Regions from separate parts of the Streptomyces olindensis genome, predicted to be linked through region 2. Evidence: riboswitches for the same ligand, from Rfam matches in the RefSeq annotation. Region 2 holds a riboswitch; the other holds the start of a gene.
What was found. Region 2 has a riboswitch for glycine ahead of gcvT (glycine cleavage system aminomethyltransferase GcvT). Riboswitches for the same ligand answer to the same signal wherever they lie in the genome.
Positions count from the first base shown of each region.

Region 1: another riboswitch for glycine. It lies ahead of gcvP (aminomethyl-transferring glycine dehydrogenase); the one in region 2 lies ahead of gcvT (glycine cleavage system aminomethyltransferase GcvT).

Region 1 is NZ_JBEYZD010000020.1:123,189-132,886, forward strand. Features, by position in the region: gene gcvP (aminomethyl-transferring glycine dehydrogenase) at 1-2,394, opposite strand, end outside; glycine riboswitch at 2,570-2,665, opposite strand; gene ABZ948_RS15745 (PRC-barrel domain-containing protein) at 2,779-3,156, shown strand; gene ABZ948_RS15750 (DNA polymerase IV) at 3,243-4,688, opposite strand; gene ABZ948_RS15755 (MerR family transcriptional regulator) at 4,813-5,496, opposite strand; gene ABZ948_RS15760 (bifunctional nuclease family protein) at 5,812-6,285, opposite strand; gene ftsR (transcriptional regulator FtsR) at 6,372-7,109, opposite strand; gene ABZ948_RS15770 (zinc-ribbon and FHA domain-containing protein) at 7,165-8,118, opposite strand; gene ABZ948_RS15775 (DUF881 domain-containing protein) at 8,180-9,109, opposite strand; gene ABZ948_RS15780 (small basic family protein) at 9,115-9,447, opposite strand; gene ABZ948_RS15785 (DUF881 domain-containing protein) at 9,444-9,698, opposite strand, start outside.
Region 2 is NZ_JBEYZD010000118.1:2,468-12,165, reverse strand. Features, by position in the region: gene ABZ948_RS39155 (ABC transporter permease) at 1-280, opposite strand, end outside; gene ABZ948_RS39150 (enhanced serine sensitivity protein SseB C-terminal domain-containing protein) at 622-1,422, opposite strand; gene ABZ948_RS39145 (enhanced serine sensitivity protein SseB) at 1,559-2,347, opposite strand; gene ABZ948_RS39140 (AAA family ATPase) at 3,282-3,953, opposite strand; glycine riboswitch at 4,185-4,284, shown strand; glycine riboswitch at 4,285-4,390, shown strand; gene gcvT (glycine cleavage system aminomethyltransferase GcvT) at 4,429-5,550, shown strand; gene gcvH (glycine cleavage system protein GcvH) at 5,654-6,031, shown strand; gene glyA (serine hydroxymethyltransferase) at 6,046-7,308, shown strand; gene ABZ948_RS39120 (L-serine ammonia-lyase) at 7,415-8,782, shown strand; gene ABZ948_RS39115 (Glu/Leu/Phe/Val dehydrogenase family protein) at 8,769-9,698, opposite strand, start outside.

The sequences.
Region 1 (9,698 bases), on a different contig from region 2:
CTCCAGGCGCTTGGCGATGTAGTTGGCGCTGAGCACCGCCACCTGCGTGGCCCGCTTCAGCCCCTCGCCGCCCATGAGCCGGACGTACGCCCAGGAGATCGGCAGGATCCCGGCGGAGCCCCAGGGCGCCGCGGAGATGGGCCCGACGCCCGTCTCGGGGCCGGCCTCGGGCTGCAGCGGGTGGTTCGGCAGGTAGGGCGCGAGGTGCTCGCGCACCGCGACCGGACCGACGCCGGGACCGCCGCCGCCGTGCGGGATGCAGAAGGTCTTGTGCAGGTTCAGGTGCGAGACGTCCCCGCCGAAGTGCCCGGGCTTGGCGAGCCCCACGAGCGCGTTGAGGTTGGCCCCGTCGACGTAGACCTGCCCGCCCGCCTCGTGCACCTGCGCGCAGATCTCGGAGACGTGCTCCTCGAACACGCCGTGCGTGGACGGGTACGTGATCATCAGCACCGCCAGCTCGTCGCGGTACTGCTCGATCTTCGCCCGCAGGTCCTCGACGTCGATCTCGCCGTCCTCGGCGGTCTTCACGACGACGACCTTCATGCCCGCCATCACCGCGCTCGCGGCGTTGGTGCCGTGCGCGGACGAGGGGATGAGGCACACCGTGCGCTGCTCGTCCCCGTTGGCCCGGTGGTACCCGCGGACGGCGAGCAGCCCGGCCAGCTCACCCTGCGATCCGGCGTTCGGCTGGAGGGACACCTTGTCGTACCCGGTGACCTCGGCGAGCCGGTCCTCCAGCTCGTGGATGAGCGTGAGGTAGCCCTGGGCCTGCTCGGCGGGCGCGAAGGGGTGCAGCTGCCCGAACTCGGGCCAGGTGACCGGCTCCATCTCGGTGGTCGCGTTGAGCTTCATCGTGCAGGAGCCCAGCGGGATCATGCCGCGGTCGAGCGCGTAGTCCCGGTCGGCCAGCCGGCGCAGATAGCGCAGCATGGCGGTCTCGGAGCGGTGCTGGTGGAAGACCGGGTGCGTGAGGTAGTCGTCGGTGCGCAGCAGCCCGGCCGGAAGCCCGTCCTCCGCGGCGGCGTCCAGCGCCTCGATGACCCCCTCGACACCGAAGGCCGCCCACACCGCCCGCAGCTGGGCGCGCGTGGTGGTCTCGTCGCAGGCGATCGAGACGTGATCGGCGTCGACGAGCCGGAGGTTGACCCCGTTCTCCTGCGCGGCGGCCACGACGTCGGCGGCCCGGCCCTCGACGCGCACGGTCAGGGTGTCGAAGTAGGAGCCGTGCACGACCTCGACGCCGCCGTCCGCGAGCCCGGCGGCCAGGACCGTGGCGTACCGGTGGGTGCGCCGCGCGATGCCCTTCAGGCCCTCCGGGCCGTGGTAGACGGCGTACATGCCGGCCATGACGGCGAGCAGCACCTGCGCCGTGCAGATGTTGCTGGTCGCCTTCTCGCGGCGGATGTGCTGCTCTCGGGTCTGCAGCGCCAGCCGGTAGGCCCTGTTCCCGTCGGCGTCCACGGACACGCCGACGAGCCGCCCGGGCAGGCTGCGCGCCATCTTCTCCTGGACGGCCATGTAGCCGGCGTGCGGCCCGCCGAAGCCCATCGGCACACCGAAGCGCTGGGTCGTCCCGACCGCGATGTCCGCGCCCAGCTCACCGGGCGACTTCAGCAGCGTCAGCGCGAGCAGGTCGGCGGCGACGATGACGAGCGCCCCGAGCTCGTGCGCCTGGTCGATGACCGGCTTGATGTCCCGTACGGCACCGGAGGCGCCCGGGTACTGGATCAGCACGCCGTTGATCTCGCGTTCGGCGACCTCGGCCGGGATGCCGTCGGTGAGGTCGGCGACGACGACCTCGACGCCGGTCGGCTCGGCCCGGGTCTGGATCACCGCGATGGTCTGCGGCAGCGCGTCCGCGTCGACCAGGAACAGGCCCTTCTTGTTCTTGCCCATACGCCGCGACAGCGCCATGGCCTCGGCGGCCGCGGTGCCCTCGTCCAGCAGGGAGGCACCGGAGGTCGGCAGTCCGGTCAGGTCGGCGACCATGGTCTGGAAGTTGAGCAGCGCCTCGAGCCGCCCCTGCGAGATCTCCGGCTGGTACGGCGTGTAGGCCGTGTACCAGGCCGGGTTCTCCATGACGTTGCGCAGGACGACCGGCGGGGTGAACGTGCCGTAGTAGCCGAGGCCGATCATGGAACCGAGGACCTGGTTGCGGTCGGCGAGGGAACGCAGCTCGGCGATCACCTCGGCCTCGCTGCGCGCGCTCGGCAGGTCGAGGGCCTCGGTGCTCTTGATCACGGCCGGGACGGCGGCGGACGTCAGCTCGTCCAGCGAGCCGTAGCCGACCTGCGCGAGCATCTTGGCGCAGGCCTCGTGGTCGGGCCCGATGTGGCGCTGCTCGAAGGGGACTGCCTCTTCGAGCTCGGAGAGCGGAATGCGGTGGGCGGTCATTTGCGGAGGCCTCCTGGTCACACGACCTTCGAGGGGCACCACGGCGCGGGTACCCGGACGGCCTCCCCCTCTGTCATCTCAACCTGAGAGCTTCACCGGATCGCCCGAAGGCCTCCGGCTTTCACCGTCGGTGAGAGCGGAAACCGTCGAGACCCGCTCTGCTTTCCAGAGTGACCTCGTCCGTGCGGTACGTGAGCCTGAGAGATTCCGGGGAGGATTTGCTCCTTCGGCGCCTCCGGTGGTGTCCGGAGGACTCTCCCGCACGGGGTCAACAGCCGCTGCCAGCGTACCAGCGAGGTCAACGCACGAACCTTCGAGTGGCCGCCTCTACGATTGTGCCGTTTTGTAGTGATTACGGATGAGTTGCGACCCTGTGGAGGGCCCGTGCGTACCGATATCGATCCGCGCAACCTGATCGGCCGCAAGGCATTCGACCGCAACGGCACCAGGATCGGCACGATCGACGAGGTGTACCTCGACGACGCCACCGGCGAGCCCGAGTGGGCGGCCATACGGACCGGCCTGTTCAGCAGGGACGCGTTCGTCCCCCTGGAGCCCAGCGAACTGATCGACGGCGCCCTCCACGTGCCCTTCGACCGCGCCCTGATCAAGGACGCCCCCGACTTCGGCGTCGGCCGCCACCTCTCCCCGGAGCAGGAACTCCAGCTCTACCACCACTACGGCCTCGACATCGCCGCTCCTCCCCCGCTCCCGGACCACAGCTTCGGCAAACTGGCAGGCACAGACGAGCCGACCTCCTGAAGCCCGCCCAGCCGCAGGCAACCCTTCCTGCCGCGCCCTTCCGCCCTGCTGCCGGGCCATCTCGCGGGCCGTCGAGGGCCCGCTCCCTACGCCGACGACGCCCCCGCCTGCGCATCCCCGGCACCAGGCACGCCACAGGCCTCACCGCCGCCGCCCTCAGCCGAAGCGGACCCGGCACCCCCAGCCCCCTCGGATCTTCGTAACACCAGCGGCAACGGATCCGCCGGCTCCAGATCGGGATCGTCCACCCGGAAGGTCCGCACCCGCCCGGGCGCCGAACCGGGCGTCTCGAACCGTACGGTCACCCGCCCCAGACCACTGCCCTGCACCCACCCGTGCCCGTACTCGGCGTGCCGCACGTCGTGCCCGGCGGGCCACCGCCGCTCGGCGAGGGCCGGCTGCACCTCGGCCTGCGCCGCGACGTCTTCCTCGACCGGCCCCTCCGCGACGGCCCGCTCCCCCGCCGCCTGCGCGAAGAGGTCTTCCTGCGTGTAGTCGGCGAGCCCGCTGACCCCGACCCCGAGCAGCCGCACCCCGCCCGTCGTGTCGACCGAGTCCAGCAGCCGGGCCGCCGCCTCACGGATCACCGCGGGGTCGTCCGTGGGCCCGCGCAGCGTCTCGGAGCGGGTGAGCGTCGAGAAGTCGTACCGCCGCACCTTGAGCACGATGGTCCGCCCGGACATCCCGGCCCCCCGCAGCCGCCGCACGCACCGGTCGGCGAGGCGCTGCACCTCCAGCCCGACCCGCACCCGGTCGTGGATGTCCACGTCGTAGGTGTCCTCGACCGACACCGACTTCGCCTCCCGCTCCGCCACCACGGGCCGGTCGTCCCGCGCCAGCGCCATGGCGTAGAGGCCGTGTCCGTGCGCCTTCCCGAGCAGCCGGACCAGTTCGTCCTCACCCGCCTCGACGATCTCCTCGACCGTGGTGATCCCGGCCCGCCGCAGGTGGTCGCCCGTCGCCGGCCCCACCCCGGGCAGCGTCCGCACCGACATCGGCCCGAGCATGACCCGCTCGGTGCCCGGCTCGATCACGACCAGCCCGTCGGGCTTGGCCTGCTCCGAGGCGATCTTCGCGAGCATCTTGGAGGCGGCGAGCCCCACCGACCCGGTGACCCCCGTGGCGGCCTGGATGTCGGCGCGCAGCCGCGCCCCGACCAGACGCGCCGACTGCTCGTCCCAGGCCGCTCCGCCGGCCTCCAGGTCCACGAACGCCTCGTCCAGGCTCAGCGGCTCCACCAACGGCGACAGCGCGCGCAGCAGCTCCATCACCCGCTCGCTGATCGCCCGGTAGAGCCCGAAGCGCGGCACCAGGTACGCCGCGTTGGGCGCGAGCCGCCGGGCCTGCCCCATGGGCATCGCCGAATGCACCCCGAAGACCCGTGCCTCGTACGACGCCGTGGCGACCACACCCCGGGGTCCGAGGCCGCCGACGACCACGGCCTTCCCGCGCAGGCTCGGCTTGGAGGCCTGCTCCACCGAGGCGAAGAAGGCGTCCATGTCGAGATGCAGGATCGTGGGCGCGGTTCTCACATCTCCGATGCTGCCCTACGCCACTGACAACGCCCCCGGCAACCGCTCGAACCACGCCGACGGCAAGCGCTTGCAGCGCGGCGCGGAAACGTCCCGCCTCCTGCGGCCACAGCCGACCCGGGGTTCAGACAGCCCGGTTCCGCCGTCGCGCCAGCTCGTCCGCCGGGTTGGGTCCGACCAGCGTCTCGCCGGTGTCGATCCGCTCCCCGTGCAGCTGGGACAGCGCGCTCTCGACGTCCCGCCACACCACGCCCACGGCGATCCCGAAGACACCCTGCCCGCCTTGGAGCAGGGCGTGGACCTCGTCCGGCGAGGTGCACTCGTACACCGTCGCGCCGTCGCTCATCAGCGTCATCCGCTCCAGGTCGCGGAAACCGCGTTCTCTGAGGTGCTGGACGGCTGTGCGGATGTTCTGCAGCGACACACCGGTGTCGAGGAACCGCTTGACGATCTTCAGGACGACGACGTCCCGGAAGCTGTACAGCCGCTGCGTCCCGGACCCGTAGGCGGGGCGCACGCTCGGCTCGACGAGACCCGTGCGGGCCCAGTAGTCCAGCTGCCGGTAGGTGATACCGGCGGCGGCGCATGCCGTGGGACCTCGATAGCCGATCTGCTCGGACGCCATGGACGTCGTCCCTCCGCTGCTCGGCACGGCCGTAGGTCGCTGCGGAGCGTGGTCGGCCGCGCCGCCGGGCTGGGAGTATCCCCCGCTCGAGCGGAACTGAGAGCCGGGGGGAGGGTACGGACCGCTCGCCCTGAGACTGCGCTCGGGGCCGCCCCCAGCCGTACCGTCGCCGCTGCTTCTCACGCCGACCTCCGTCCTTGACCTGCCTTCTCGACGGTAGGCAGTCACCAGGGGTGCGTCAACGATCGCCACACTCGCCACGCCGAGTGATAATCACCCTAGGAGTGGTTTCCCGTGCCCCACCGCGGGGAAAGGCTAGCCGAATGCCTTCGGCCCGGGCCGCGTGACGCTCTCACTCGCCCCGGGCACATGCGGGCATTTCACCCGGACAACGCGACGGGCGACCCCGCCGCGGACCACATCGTCCGCCGGGCCGCCCACACGTCTTCTCACCGACCGCTGGTGTTCCCGCCCGTCCGGTACCCACCGGACCGGGGGTCACTGGCTGCTGCTGCCGAAGTCCTCCGGGGAGATCTGGTCGAGGAACTCGCGGAACTTCTCCACTTCGTCCTCCTGCTCGTCCGGAATCGCGATACCGGCGTCGTCGAGCACTGTGTCGCTGCCGTAGATCGGCGTCCCGGTGCGCAGGGCGAGCGCTATGGCGTCGGACGGGCGGGCACTCACCTCGACGCCGCTGGCGAAGACCAGCTCCGCGTAGAAGACGCCCTCACGCAGGTCCGTGATGCGTACCTCCGTGAGCTCCTGGCCGACGGCCTCCAGCACGTCCTTGAACAGGTCGTGGGTCAGCGGCCGCGCGGGAGCCATGCCCTGCTGGGCGAAGGCGATCGCCGTCGCCTCCCCCGGTCCGATCCAAATGGGGAGGTACCGGTCGCCTCCCACTTCACGCAGCAGCACGATCGGTTGGTTGGAGGGCATTTCGACCCGGACACCTACGACATCGAGCTCGTTCACACAGCAACCCTAGGCCGTGCTCGGGATGTTTGGGTAGTCGGGCCGGGATCGGGCACCTGATCCGGCCCCCTGCGAAGCCGGCCGCCTCACGGCAGCCGCACCCCGAGCGCGGTCTGCACGAGCGCCGCGTGCAGCTTCACCGTGAGCCCCGCCAGCTCCTTGGCGCGGGCCTCGGCGTGAGCCCTGGTCTGCGGGTTCCGGTGCCGCCTCAGCGGAGCCACGACCTGGTCCACGAGCCCGGCCTCCCGGTCGGCGGCGGCCTTCATCACCCGCAGGTGCCGCGGCTCGATCCCGAACCGCCCGAGCTCGACGACGAGCGAGGCCACCGTGACCGCCTCGGCGTCGTACGCCCCGTCCTCCAGTGGAGTGACGAGCCCGTACGACTCCCACTCCCTGAGCTCCTCCTCCTCGACCCCGGCGGCGGCGAGCAGCTCGGCACGCCCGATCCTGGCGGCCGTGGGCCCCTCGGTCGGCTCGGGCGCGGCCTCACCCTCCCGCTGACGGCCCAGCGCCGGCAGCGGTACCGCCTCACCGCGCTCCATGGCCTCCAAGTGCTCCCGGATCACCTTCAGGGGCAGATAGTGGTCCCGCTGCATCCTCAGGACGTGGCCGAGGCGCTCGACGTCGTGGGCGCTGAACTTGCGATACCCCGAGGGGGTCCGCTGCGGCTCGATGAGCCCCTCCGACTCCAGAAAACGGATCTTGGAGATGGTGACTTCGGGAAACTCGTCGCGCAGCACGTTCAGCACCGTGCCGATGCTCATCAGCCCACTGTCCGTGGCGGCGGCGCCGTGCCCGGCACCGCCGCTCGGTGTTCGAAGCATGGACCTTCCCTGACGGATGGACCTTCGCTGGGGGTCGCCCGGGACCGGACCCGGGTCAGTAGCCCCGCTGGCTGGCGTAGAAGACCAGCCGGTACTTGCCGATCTGCACCTCGTCACCGTTGTTCAGGGCGACCTGGTCGATCCGCTCGCGGTTCACGTACGTGCCGTTCAGGCTGCCCACGTCGGCCACCGTGAACGAGCCGTCCTGACCGCGGCGGAACTCCACGTGCCGCCGGGAGACCGTCACGTCGTCCAGGAAGATGTCGCTCTGCGGGTGACGCCCGGCCGTGGTCAGGTCGCCGTCCAGCAGGAAGCGGCTGCCCGAGTTCGGCCCGCGCCGCACGACCAGGAGCGCGGAGCCCAGCGGCAGCGCGTCGACGGCGGCCTGCGCTTCGGGGGACAGCATCGGCATCTGCGTCTGGCCGGTGGTCTCGCTGTCGTAGGCCTCGAGCCCGGAGATGGAGATCGTGGACGTCGTCTCGGACGGGCGCTCCGCCGCCGCCCCGGCCCGCAGCGGCGCGCCGCAGTTCGAGCAGAAACGGCTGTTCTCCGCGTTGCGGTTACCGCACCTCGTACACACCAGGGCCGACATCGGATCCTCCTGCCGCGGCTGCCCACCGGGAGCATTGGACGCATACGGGTCGGAGAACCCTCCACCCGCTCCTGAGGCTGACGGTTGGCCGAAACCTATGCCGCCGGGCTGCGCAGGGTCAACCGACGGCGCGCCCTGACCTCCGGAAATGTCCCCGCCCGGACCACCGACCTGGTCACGGAACAGCGGCCGCTGGCCTTCCGCGTCAGGCTGTGCGCGATGACGAGCGGTCGCGTTGTCGCTGCCCTCTCGCGCGCTCTTGCCGAACAACTTCGCAAACAACTTCACGGGCGATTCCCCTTGACCGAAACAGACCCGCCCGTGGGGCAGGACGAACCCTGACTGAACACTCTGACCGACCCGGACATCCTGACAACGTCCGTCTGCACCAGACAGTTTCCACCACGCACCACCCATTCGGTGCGCCGACCCCCCGCAACCTCATGCCCTCGCCGGACGCCGCCCATGCACCCCCGGTTCACCGCGAGGACGACCGAGCGTAGTCAGGCCGCTTCGCCGCTCGCAAGGCGTCCACGACGATCTTGGTCGACCGCTCGATCGTGGCGGTGGCCTGTTCCTTCTCGAGAGTCTGCACCACGCCTCCGGGGATGTTGAGCGCCGGCTCGAGGTCCTGCGGCTTGCCGATGACCTTGAAACGATAGGGCGCGGTGATCTTGTTCCCGTCGACGCTGACACCCTTGCCCGAGTCCGCGAGGTACGTCCCGGCGACGACCCGCACGCCGTTCACCTGGATCGCCTCCGCACCCGCCGCGCGCAGCTCCTGGATCGCGTCGAGCAGCATGTCCGCTTCGACCGTCCCCTTCGTGTCCTCGATGGTCATGGTGATGCCGGGCCCCTGCGCGGCCACGGTGCCCGCGAGGATGCCGAGTTGCCTCTCCTTCTCGATCGTCTGCTTCCGGGCCTCCTCGGCCTGGTCCGAGCTGTTCTCCAGCTCGTCGCGCTGCTTCTCGAGACCCTGCTTCTCGTCCTCAAGACGCTGTGTGCGGTCATCCAGTTCATCGAGGATCCGGACGAGATCCTCCTGTCGCGCACCGCGCAGGGCACTGTCGCTGTCACTGTTCGAGGCCACCTGCACGGCCAGGCCGAAGCCGAGACCGAACAGCAGGACCGCGACGATGAGTTGAGCCCGTGACAGCCGCGGCGGCCACAACCCCTGCACCAGCCGCTGCCGACCGGTCAGCCGCGGCTCGGGATCCTCCGCCTCCGGTTCGGGCTCCGGAGCCTCCTGGGCGGCGGGGACCGACGCGGACACCTCCCGGGGCAGTTCCTTGCGCAGCCCGCTCCCGGACCCGCGGCGCTCCTCGCGCTGCTCCTCGCTCGTGTCGCCGTGCTCCTCGGCCCGCTTGGCGTCGTGCTCCTCGGCGCGCTTGTCGTCGTGCTCGCTCATCGGCCTCACGCCCGGAACACGTGCCGGCGGATCGCCGCGGCGTTGGAGAAGATCCGGATGCCGAGGACGACCACCACACCGGTAGACAGCTGGGCACCCACGCCCAACTTGTCGCCCAGGAACACGATCAGTGCGGCCACGACGACGTTCGACAGGAACGACACCACGAAGACCTTGTCGTCGAAGATCCCGTCGAGCATGGCCCGCAGTCCGCCGAAGACGGCGTCGAGCGCCGCCACGACGGCGATCGGCAGATAAGGCTCGACCACCGCCGGAACCTCAGGCCGGACCAACAGGCCGGCCACGACTCCCACGACGAGGCCCAGTACGGCGATCACGATGTGCCCTTCTCGCTCTTCTCAGTGCTCGGCTGTGCTGTACGTACGATCACACTCGGTGCGGCAGGCAGCCGGAGGTCGTCCTCCGCGGAAATCGCCGTCCTGATGCCGTAGCTCTCCTGCAGCGCGTTGAGGTACAGCCCGTCCGCGCTGTTCTGGAACCGAGTGCTCAGCCGCTGCCCGTCCCCCACCGCGAGCACCGTGTACGGCGGCACCAGCGGCTTGTTGTCGACCAGTATCGCGTCTCCCGC
Region 2 (9,698 bases):
AGCCGCCCTTGGGGGCCAGCAGCGCCGGGTCGATGAGGTCCTGGTTGAACTTGTTGGGATCGAGGTTGAAGATCCACTGGATCGGTTTGGAGAACACCGCCATCAGCACGAGCAGGACGACGACGATGCCTCCCGCCATCGCCACCTTGTCCCGCTTGAAGCGCATCCAGGCGATCTGGCTGAGCGAGCGCCCCTCGATCTGGCTCTTCTTGACCCCGGAGAGCACGGCCTCGGGCTGTGCTCCGGCTTCCGCCCCGGTGGTCTCGATGGGTGCGGTCACGGTGCGATTGACCCCTCTCGGGCCGGCGATCGCCGAGCCCCTGGCTGCCGCTGTAGCGGTTTTGTTTGTCTCGTACACGAGACCGACCCGGCCCGTGTCTTGCGGGGAGTCTTCAACGCTTTGGCGATCTGTTGCCAGACTTGGCGGTGAAAGGATGCGTAAACGTGATGCTGTCTGGGGGGTTCCGTTATCCGGACAACGGGTAACGCGGGTCGGACGCGCAGTGTCAGGGGCATAGTAGGGCAGAGGCATCCAATTCGCCCCGATCTACGCGCGGAGAGCTGAACGCCTCTCGCTTTTGCGTCTCGCTCTTGCGAGGGGTTCCGGACGACTCCGGGAGATCAGTACCGGCCCTGCGCCGGCGGGTAGCCGTAGCCCGAGGCCGGGGCCTGGACGGGGGCGGTGGCGTGGGCCTCGCGGTCGTAGAAGGGCCGGGCGCTCGCGCGCAGCCACATGGCGACCGGGTCGTGCTCGTCGGACATCGCGACGGTCGAGACGGGCAGCCCGTCCGGTACGGCGCCGAGGGACTGCTGCATCATCGCGCGCACCGAATCCACGGCCTGCGGCGAGGCGTCGTACACATCCAGTCCGATGGCGAGGTACGGCGCCCCGAGCGCGGGCTGCACCCAGGCGCGGCGCAGCGAGCGGACGGCCGGGGTGCGGTGGGCGTTCTGCGCGAGCAGGGCGTAGAACTGCGGGATCTCGATGGCGGGTTCGGACAGCCGCAGCGGTCCCGCGGGCTGGCGGTCCAGGCCCGTGGCGATCCGGCGCAGGTCGAGCCAGGGGATGCCGACGCCGCCGCCGGGGGCGTGCGGGTTGAGCCAGAGGCCGTAGTGGTCGGGGTAGAGGGCGCGGGCGACGTCGACGCCGTCGACCACCTCGTACGAGCGGTTCCAGCCGCTGGCCGACAGCTCCTGCGCGGAGGTGACACAGGGGGCGTAGCCGTAGCCGTCGACCTCCATGTTTCCGTACTGGGCGTCCGGGGAGCCGGCCTGGCCGTGCCACAGGAGCATCCAGATCTGGCCGGTGTGCGGGGTCGCGAGCGCGCGCAGGAGTGCCTCGTAGGCGTCGTAGCGCCCGGGCGTGACCTGGCGCAGCATGTGCTCGACCTGTCCGGCCGCGGCCGTGCCGCTCGCGCTCACCTTTACCGCCCCTTCGTACAACGCCTCGACCGTGACCTAGCTTAAGCCCGCCCGGGAGCTCGGGGCTTGGTGCCGGTTCGCGGGCGCGGGCCGTGTGAGGTTCTCGCGCGGTTCCCCGCGCCCCTGGGGTACTGACCTACCGCTGGTAGAAGGGCCGGACCCTGTCCCTCATCCAGGTGCCCACCGGGTCCTCCGCCACGTCCAGGAGGACGAGGTTGACGGGCCAGGGCGCCGGGGAGGCGGTGACGGCGCGGGTGAGGGCCTCCAGGGGGAGGGCCCGCAGGTCGCCTTCCCACTGGGAGAGTTCGACGCCCACGAACATGACCGGGTCGGCGGTCTCGATGGCGGCGAGGCAGCGGCGGGCGGTGAGGACGACGCCGGCCGCCTCGAACTCGGCGGAGGCGGCGGCGAGGAAGTCGACCGGGTCGTCCTGCCAGTCGGGCTCGAAGAGGCGGACCCGGCCGCCGCTCGCGGGGCCGTCCAGGGGGGTCCGGCCGGCCCGGCACAGCTCGGCCACGGCGGGCGGGGGGAGCGGGATGCCGACGACACCGCCCGGGTTGACGGCTATGCCCGCGTGCGGGGGCAGGCCGCGGGCGAACTCCACGGCGGGGGCGATGGTGTACGGCATGTGGGAGCCGGCGACCTGGCGGAACTGTTCCTCGGAACTGAACACCGGGACGTACGCCTGGCCGTCGATCTCGATGCCGGGCAGGTCGAGGGGGCCGCTGTGCGGGCCGCCGCCGTTGGGCAGCGGGATCCACACGAAACTCCGGCCGAGCACCTCGACGATCCGCCCGCCGGCGGACGGCCCGGCGCCGAGGGAGGCCGAGAGCACCTCCTCCAGCTCGTTGCCGGGCCATCCGCCGTGCGGGTGGGTCTGCGTCTGCGCCGGGAAGTCCGCGGAGAAGTCCGCCGGGAAGTCCATCTGCCTACCGCCTGCCTGGAACCACTGCTGTGCCCCAAAGGCTAGCGGCTCCGTAACGGCGGACGGGGGGCCCGGGGGCGCGGCCGCGGGCTGCCGGGTGCAGGGCCGGACCCGAAGCACCCGGCCCGACCGACGGACGGCCCCGCCCCATGCGCTCCGCCTGACCGGCAGACGGCCCCGAGCCCACGCGCCCGGCCCGACCGGCGAACGGCCCTGGCCCTGCGCAGAGCCGGCCCGGCGGACGACCCGGCCGCACGCACTCCACCCGACCAGCAGACAGCCCGGCCCCACGCGCTCCGCCCGCCCGGCCGACGGACGGCCCTGGCCCTGCGCAGAGCCGGGCCGGCGGACGACCCGGCCGCACGCGCATGGCCTGACCAGCAGACAGCCCGGCCCCACGCGCTCCGCCCGCCCGGCCGACGGACGGCCCTGGCCCTGCGCAGAGCCGGCCCGGCGGACGACCCGGCCGCACGCACTCCGCCCGACCAGCAGACAGCCCGGCCCCACGCGCTCCGCCCGCCCGGCCGACGGACGGCCCTGGCCCTACGCAGAGCCGGCCCGGCGGACGACCCGGCCGCACGCACTCCGCCCGACCAGCAGACAGCCCGGCCCCACGCGCTCCGCCCGACCGACCGACGGACGGCCCTGGCCCTACTCAGAGCCGGCCCGGTGGACGGCCCGGCCGCACGCACTCCGCCCGACCGGCGAAACGGCCCTGGCCCTGGCCCTACGCAGAGCCGGCCCGGTGGACGGCCCCGGCCGCCCGCACTCCGCCCGACCAGCACACAGCCCGGCCCCACGCGCTCCGCCCGACCGACGGACGGCCCCGGCCCCACGCGCTCCGCCCGGCCGGCGGACGGCCCTGGAACCCCTGCGCGTGGCCCGACCGGCAGACGGCCCAGGAACGGAACCTCGTGCATGGGCCGCGCCGTGGTCAGGTCGTGAAGGTGATGCTGTGCAGGGTGTTCGCCGCGTCGCGGTCGGCGAGGATCGCGGAGCCGCAGCCCGAGGGCAGTTCGCCCTGTTCCACGGCGCGCAGCAGGCGGGTGGTCGCCGCGCGGTGGCGCAGGAACGCGTAGCGCGAGACGCCGCGGCCGCGGTCGCGCTGGCCGGCCAGGGCCTGTTCGGGGGTGACGTCGAGGAGGAGCAGGTGCAGGGTGCCGCCCCGGCGGCGGGCCTCGCGGGCCAGCCAGCGGCGGACCCACGCCTGCGTGCCGCAGTCGTGCACGACGACCCCCTCGCCGCTGCGCAGAGCGCGGCGCAGCCCGGCGTAGTGGGCGAGGCGGACGAGCGGGCGGTACACCCCGTAGGGCAGGAAGCGCGGCATGCGGCGGTCCCAGCGGTCGCGGGTGTCCTGGGAGTCGACGCGCGGGCCCGGCACGGTGCGCCGCATCAGCGTGGACTTGCCGCTGCCGGGCAGGCCCGTGACCACGACGAGGTCGCGAGGGCCGAACAGCAGCGCGCGCGGGCCGCGGCCGGCGCGGTCGCGCAGATCGCGGACGACCGGCGCCGGCACCGGGCCGCAGGCCGCCCGGGCCGGTGCGGCGGCCGGCTGCTCGGGCAGCGCGATGCCCGTGGTCGTGGCGTACGCCGTGGTCCTGTTCACCGTGATCGTCCTCCCCTGGGGCCAGGTACGAGTCCCATCCCCGCCGAGTGTAAAGAGAAGGTAATGCCGAAGGCTCTCGTTTCGGTCCTCGTCCTGCAACAGGGCTGCTACAGGGTGCTGAGGGTCGCTGTGTCCGGCGCGGGGGACGCTGTGCACTCCCTGGGAAAGGTCCCCCTGCCGCGCCGGAAGGATGCGTGCAATGATGTGCGCGCCAACTGCATACCGGCCGTTTGAATCCGCGCGGGAGAGTTCCCAGCACCGCTGACGCTGGGGCGCCGAAGGAGCAAGTCCCTCCCTTGAATCTCTCAGGCCCCGTTACCGCGCGGGCGAGGCACATCTGAAAAGCGGGCCGCCCACCGGCGGCTCCACCCAAGGTGCAAGCCGTGTCCCGTGTGGTCATGGCGAACCTCTCAGGTTCCGATGACAGATGGGGAGGAACGACCTCGCCCGTCATTGCCCTGGGAGACGACCGACCGTGAGCAGTACAGGAGAACTCCGTCACACCGCGCTCGATGCCCTGCATCGTTCGCTCGGCGCGACGATGACCGACTTCGCCGGCTGGGACATGCCCCTGCGCTACGGCTCCGAGCGCGACGAGCACACCGCCGTGCGCACGAGGGCCGGCCTCTTCGACCTCTCCCACATGGGCGAGATCACCGTCACCGGGCCGCAGGCCGCCGCCCTCCTCGACTTCGCCCTGGTGGGCAACATCGGCGGTGTGAAGCCGGGCCGGGCCCGCTACACCATGATCTGCCGGGCCGACGGCGGCATCCTCGACGACCTGATCGTCTATCGCCTCGGCGAGACCGAGTACATGGTCGTCGCCAACGCCTCCAACGCCCAGGTCGTCCTGGACGCGCTGACCGAGCGTGCCGCCGGCTTCGACGCCGAGGTGCGCGACGACCGGGACGCCTACGCGCTGATCGCCGTCCAGGGCCCCGAGTCCCCCGGGATCCTCGCGTCCCTCACCGACGCCGACCTCGACGGGCTGAAGTACTACGCCGGTCTGCCCGGCACCGTCGCCGGTGTCCCGGCCCTGATCGCCCGCACCGGCTACACCGGCGAGGACGGCTTCGAGCTGTTCGTGAAGCCGGAGCACGCCGTCGAGCTGTGGCAGGCCCTGACCAAGGCGGGCGAGGGCGCCGGACTGGTCCCGTGCGGGCTGTCCTGCCGCGACACGCTGCGCCTGGAGGCGGGCATGCCGCTGTACGGGCACGAGCTGAGCACCTCCCTGACGCCCTTCGACGCCGGTCTCGGCCGGGTGGTGAAGTTCGAGAAGGAGGGCGACTTCGTGGGCCGCGCGGCCCTGCGTGAGGCCGCGGAGAACGCGAACCACGAGCCGCCGCGCGTCCTGGTCGGCCTGATCGCCGAAGGCCGCCGGGTCCCCCGCGCCGGGTACGCCGTCGTCGCCGAGGGCAAGGTGATCGGCGAGGTCACCTCCGGGGCCCCCTCCCCCACGCTGGGCAAGCCCATCGCGATGGCCTACGTCGACGCCATGTACTCCGCGCCGGGCACGGCCGGTGTCGGTGTGGACATCCGGGGCAGCCACGAACCGTACGAGGTCGTGGCGCTGCCGTTCTACAAGCGCCAGAAGTAGACACTGGCCGGAGGGCCGCGGCAGCGCCCCTGTGCCCGTCGTCCCAGCTCACCAGCAGTCCCCCCTTCCACAGCACTCCCGCGCGTACAGGAGAATCCAGGCCATGAGCAACCCCCAGCAGCTGCGCTACAGCAAGGAGCACGAGTGGCTGTCGGCCGCCGAGGACGGCGTGTCGACGGTCGGCATCACGGAGCACGCGGCCAACGCGCTCGGCGATGTCGTGTTCGTCCAGCTTCCCGAGGTCGGTGACTCGGTGTCCGCGGGCGAGACCTGCGGCGAGCTGGAGTCGACCAAGTCGGTGTCCGACCTGTACTCCCCGGTCTCCGGTGAGGTCACCGAGGTCAACGAGGACGTCGTGAACGACCCGTCGCTGGTGAACTCGGCCCCCTTCGAGGGCGGCTGGCTGTTCAAGGTGCGGGTCACGGACGAGCCGGGCGACCTGCTCTCCGCCGACGAGTACACCGCGTTCTCCGCCGGCTGAGGAGTCGTAGCCGTATGTCCGTCCTGAACACCCCCCTGCACGAGCTCGACCCGGCCGTGGCCGCCGCCGTCGACGCCGAGCTGCACCGCCAGCAGTCCACGCTGGAGATGATCGCCTCGGAGAACTTCGCCCCGGTCGCGGTCATGGAGGCGCAGGGCTCGGTCCTCACCAACAAGTACGCCGAGGGCTACCCGGGCCGCCGCTACTACGGCGGCTGCGAGCACGTCGACGTGGTCGAGCAGATCGCGATCGACCGCGTCAAGGAGCTGTTCGGCGCCGAGCACGCGAACGTCCAGCCGCACTCGGGCGCCCAGGCCAACGCGGCCGCGATGTTCGCGCTGCTCAAGCCGGGCGACACCATCATGGGTCTGAACCTCGCCCACGGCGGGCACCTGACCCACGGCATGAAGATCAACTTCTCCGGCAAGCTCTACGACGTCGTCGCCTACCACGTGGGCGAGGACGGCCGGGTCGACATGGCCGAGGTGGAGCGCCTCGCCAAGGAGTCCAAGCCGAAGCTGATCGTCGCCGGCTGGTCGGCGTACCCGCGGCAGCTGGACTTCGCCGAGTTCCGCCGGATCGCGGACGAGGTCGGCGCCTACCTGATGGTCGACATGGCGCACTTCGCCGGTCTTGTCGCGGCCGGGCTGCACCCCAACCCGGTGCCGCACGCGCACGTGGTCACCACCACGACCCACAAGACCCTCGGCGGACCGCGCGGCGGTGTGATCCTCTCCACGGCCGAACTGGCCAAGAAGATCAACTCCGCCGTCTTCCCCGGTCAGCAGGGCGGTCCGCTGGAGCACGTGGTCGCCGCCAAGGCCGTCGCCTTCAAGGTCGCCGCCTCGGAGGATTTCAAGGACCGCCAGCGCCGTACGCTGGAGGGTGCCCGCATCCTGGCCGAGCGTCTGGTGAAGGACGACGTCCGGGCCGTGGGCGTGGACGTCCTGTCCGGCGGCACGGACGTGCATCTGGTCCTGGTCGACCTGCGCCACTCGGAGCTGGACGGTCAGCAGGCCGAGGACCGCCTCCACGAGGTGGGCATCACCGTCAACCGCAACGCGATCCCGAACGACCCGCGTCCCCCGATGGTGACGTCCGGTCTGCGGATCGGCACCCCGGCCCTGGCCACCCGCGGCTTCGGGGCGGAGGACTTCGCGGAGGTCGCGGACGTCATCGCCGAGGCGCTGAAGCCGTCCTACGACGCGGAGGCCCTCAAGGCCCGGGTGAAGGCCCTGGCCGACAAGCACCCGCTGTACCCGGGTCTGGACAAGTAACCCGGGTCCGGCCACATAACGAAGAAACCTTTCGGGTGCCGCGCCGGCCACAAGCGGGCGCGGCACCCACCCCCTCTGCACCACCCCCGTAGTCAGGAGTTCCCCCGTGGCCATCTCGGTCTTCGACCTGTTCTCGATCGGCATCGGCCCGTCCAGCTCCCACACGGTCGGCCCGATGCGGGCGGCCGGCCTGTTCGTCCGGCGGCTGCGCAACGAGGAGCTCCTGGAGTCCGTCGCCTCGGTCCGCGCGGAGCTGTACGGCTCCCTCGGCGCGACCGGACACGGCCACGGCACGCCCAAGGCGGTGCTGCTCGGCCTGGAGGGCGACTCGCCGCGCACCGTGGACGTGGAGACGGCCGACGAGCGGGTCGAGACGATCAAGGCCGACGGCCGGCTGAACCTGCTCGGCGAGCACGAGATCGCGTTCTCCTTCGACGACGACATGGTCCTGCACCGCCGCAAGGCCCTGCCGTACCACGCGAACGGCATGACCCTGTGGGCGTACGACGCCTCGGGCGCGGAGCTGCTGACCAAGACCTACTACTCGGTCGGCGGCGGCTTCGTCGTCGACGAGGACGCGGTCGGCGCCGACCGCATCAAACTCGACGACACCGTCCTCAAGTACCCCTTCCGCACGGGCGACGAGCTGCTGCGCCTGACCGAGGACACGGGCCTGTCCATCTCGGCGCTGATGCTGGAGAACGAGCGGGCCTGGCGCACCGAGGAGGAGATCCGCGCGGGCCTGCTGGAGATCTGGCGGGTCATGCAGGCGTGCGTGGCGCGCGGCATGTCCCGCGAGGGCATCCTGCCGGGCGGTCTGAAGGTGCGCCGCCGGGCCGCCAACACCGCGCGCAAGCTGCGCTCCGAGGGAGATCCGCTGGCCCTCTCCATGGAGTGGATCACCCTCTACGCGATGGCCGTGAACGAGGAGAACGCGGCCGGCGGCCGGGTCGTCACCGCCCCCACCAACGGCGCGGCCGGCATCATCCCGGCGGTCCTGCACTACTACGTGAACTTCGTACCCGGCGCCGACGAGGAGGGCGTGGTCCGCTTCCTGCTCGCCGCGGGCGCCATCGGCATGCTGTTCAAGGAGAACGCCTCCATCTCCGGCGCCGAGGTCGGCTGCCAGGGCGAGGTCGGCTCCGCCTGCTCCATGGCGGCGGGCGCGCTGGCGGAGGTCCTCGGCGGCTCCCCCGAGCAGGTCGAGAACGCCGCCGAGATCGGCATGGAGCACAACCTCGGCCTCACCTGCGATCCGGTCGGCGGCCTCGTCCAGATCCCCTGCATCGAGCGCAACGGCATGGCCGCGGTGAAGGCCGTCACCGCCGCGCGGATGGCGATGCGCGGTGACGGCTCCCACAAGGTGTCCCTGGACAAGGTCATCAAGACGATGAAGGACACCGGCGCGGACATGTCGGTGAAGTACAAGGAGACGGCCCGCGGGGGTCTGGCGGTCAACATCATCGAATGCTGACGGCACCGTCCCGGGCGGCCGTCCGCAGCCGCGCCTCGGCCAGTGCGACCGCGGCCTCGGTGGTCGTGACGCCCGTGCGTCGCGCCCGGTCGATCACCTCGGCCACCCGTACGCCGACCTGACGTACCCGCTGTTCGGCCGTCGTGCGGTCGTGCCCCAGGATCTGCTCCTCGAGGAAGACCAGCCCGCCGGCGTTCACGCAGAAGTCGGGGGCGTACAGGATCCCGCGCTCCGCCAGGGCGGCGGCGTGCCCGGGCCGGGCGAGGACGTTGTTGGCGCCGCCGGCGATGATCCGGCAGCGCAGCCCGGGCAGCGTGGCGTCGTCCACCACCGCGCCCATGGCACAGGGCGCGAGGACGTCGCACTCGGTGCGGGCCGCGTCCGCCGGGTCGACGACGCGCGCCCCGTGGCGTTCCGCCACGGCGGCGGCCCGGGCGGGATCGGTGTCGGCGACGACCAGTTCGGCGGACTCGGCGGCGAGCAGGGCGGCGAGCGCCGAGCCGACGTTGCCCACGCCCTGGACGCACACGCGCACCCCGGCCAGGTCGCCGTCGCCGCCGGTGGCGCGCAGGCAGGCCCGGATGCCCTCCAGCACGCCGAGCGCCGTCATGGGCGACGGGTCCCCGCTGTCGCACACGGGTGCCGCTTCGCGTCCGATCACCTCGATGTCGGCCTGGGTCGTACCGATGTCGTTGACCGGGATGAAGCGGCCGCCGAGGGTGGCGATGAACCGGCCGTGGGCGCGCAGCAGTTCCTCCGTCTTGTCGCGGGCCGGGTCGCCGATGACCACGCTCCAGCCGCCGCCGAGGCCGAGGCCGGCGGCCGAGGCCTTCAGGGTCATGGCCCGGGCCAGCCGCAACGCGTCGTCCAGCGCCGCGTTCTCGTCCTGGTAGGCGTGCATGCGTACGCCGCCCAG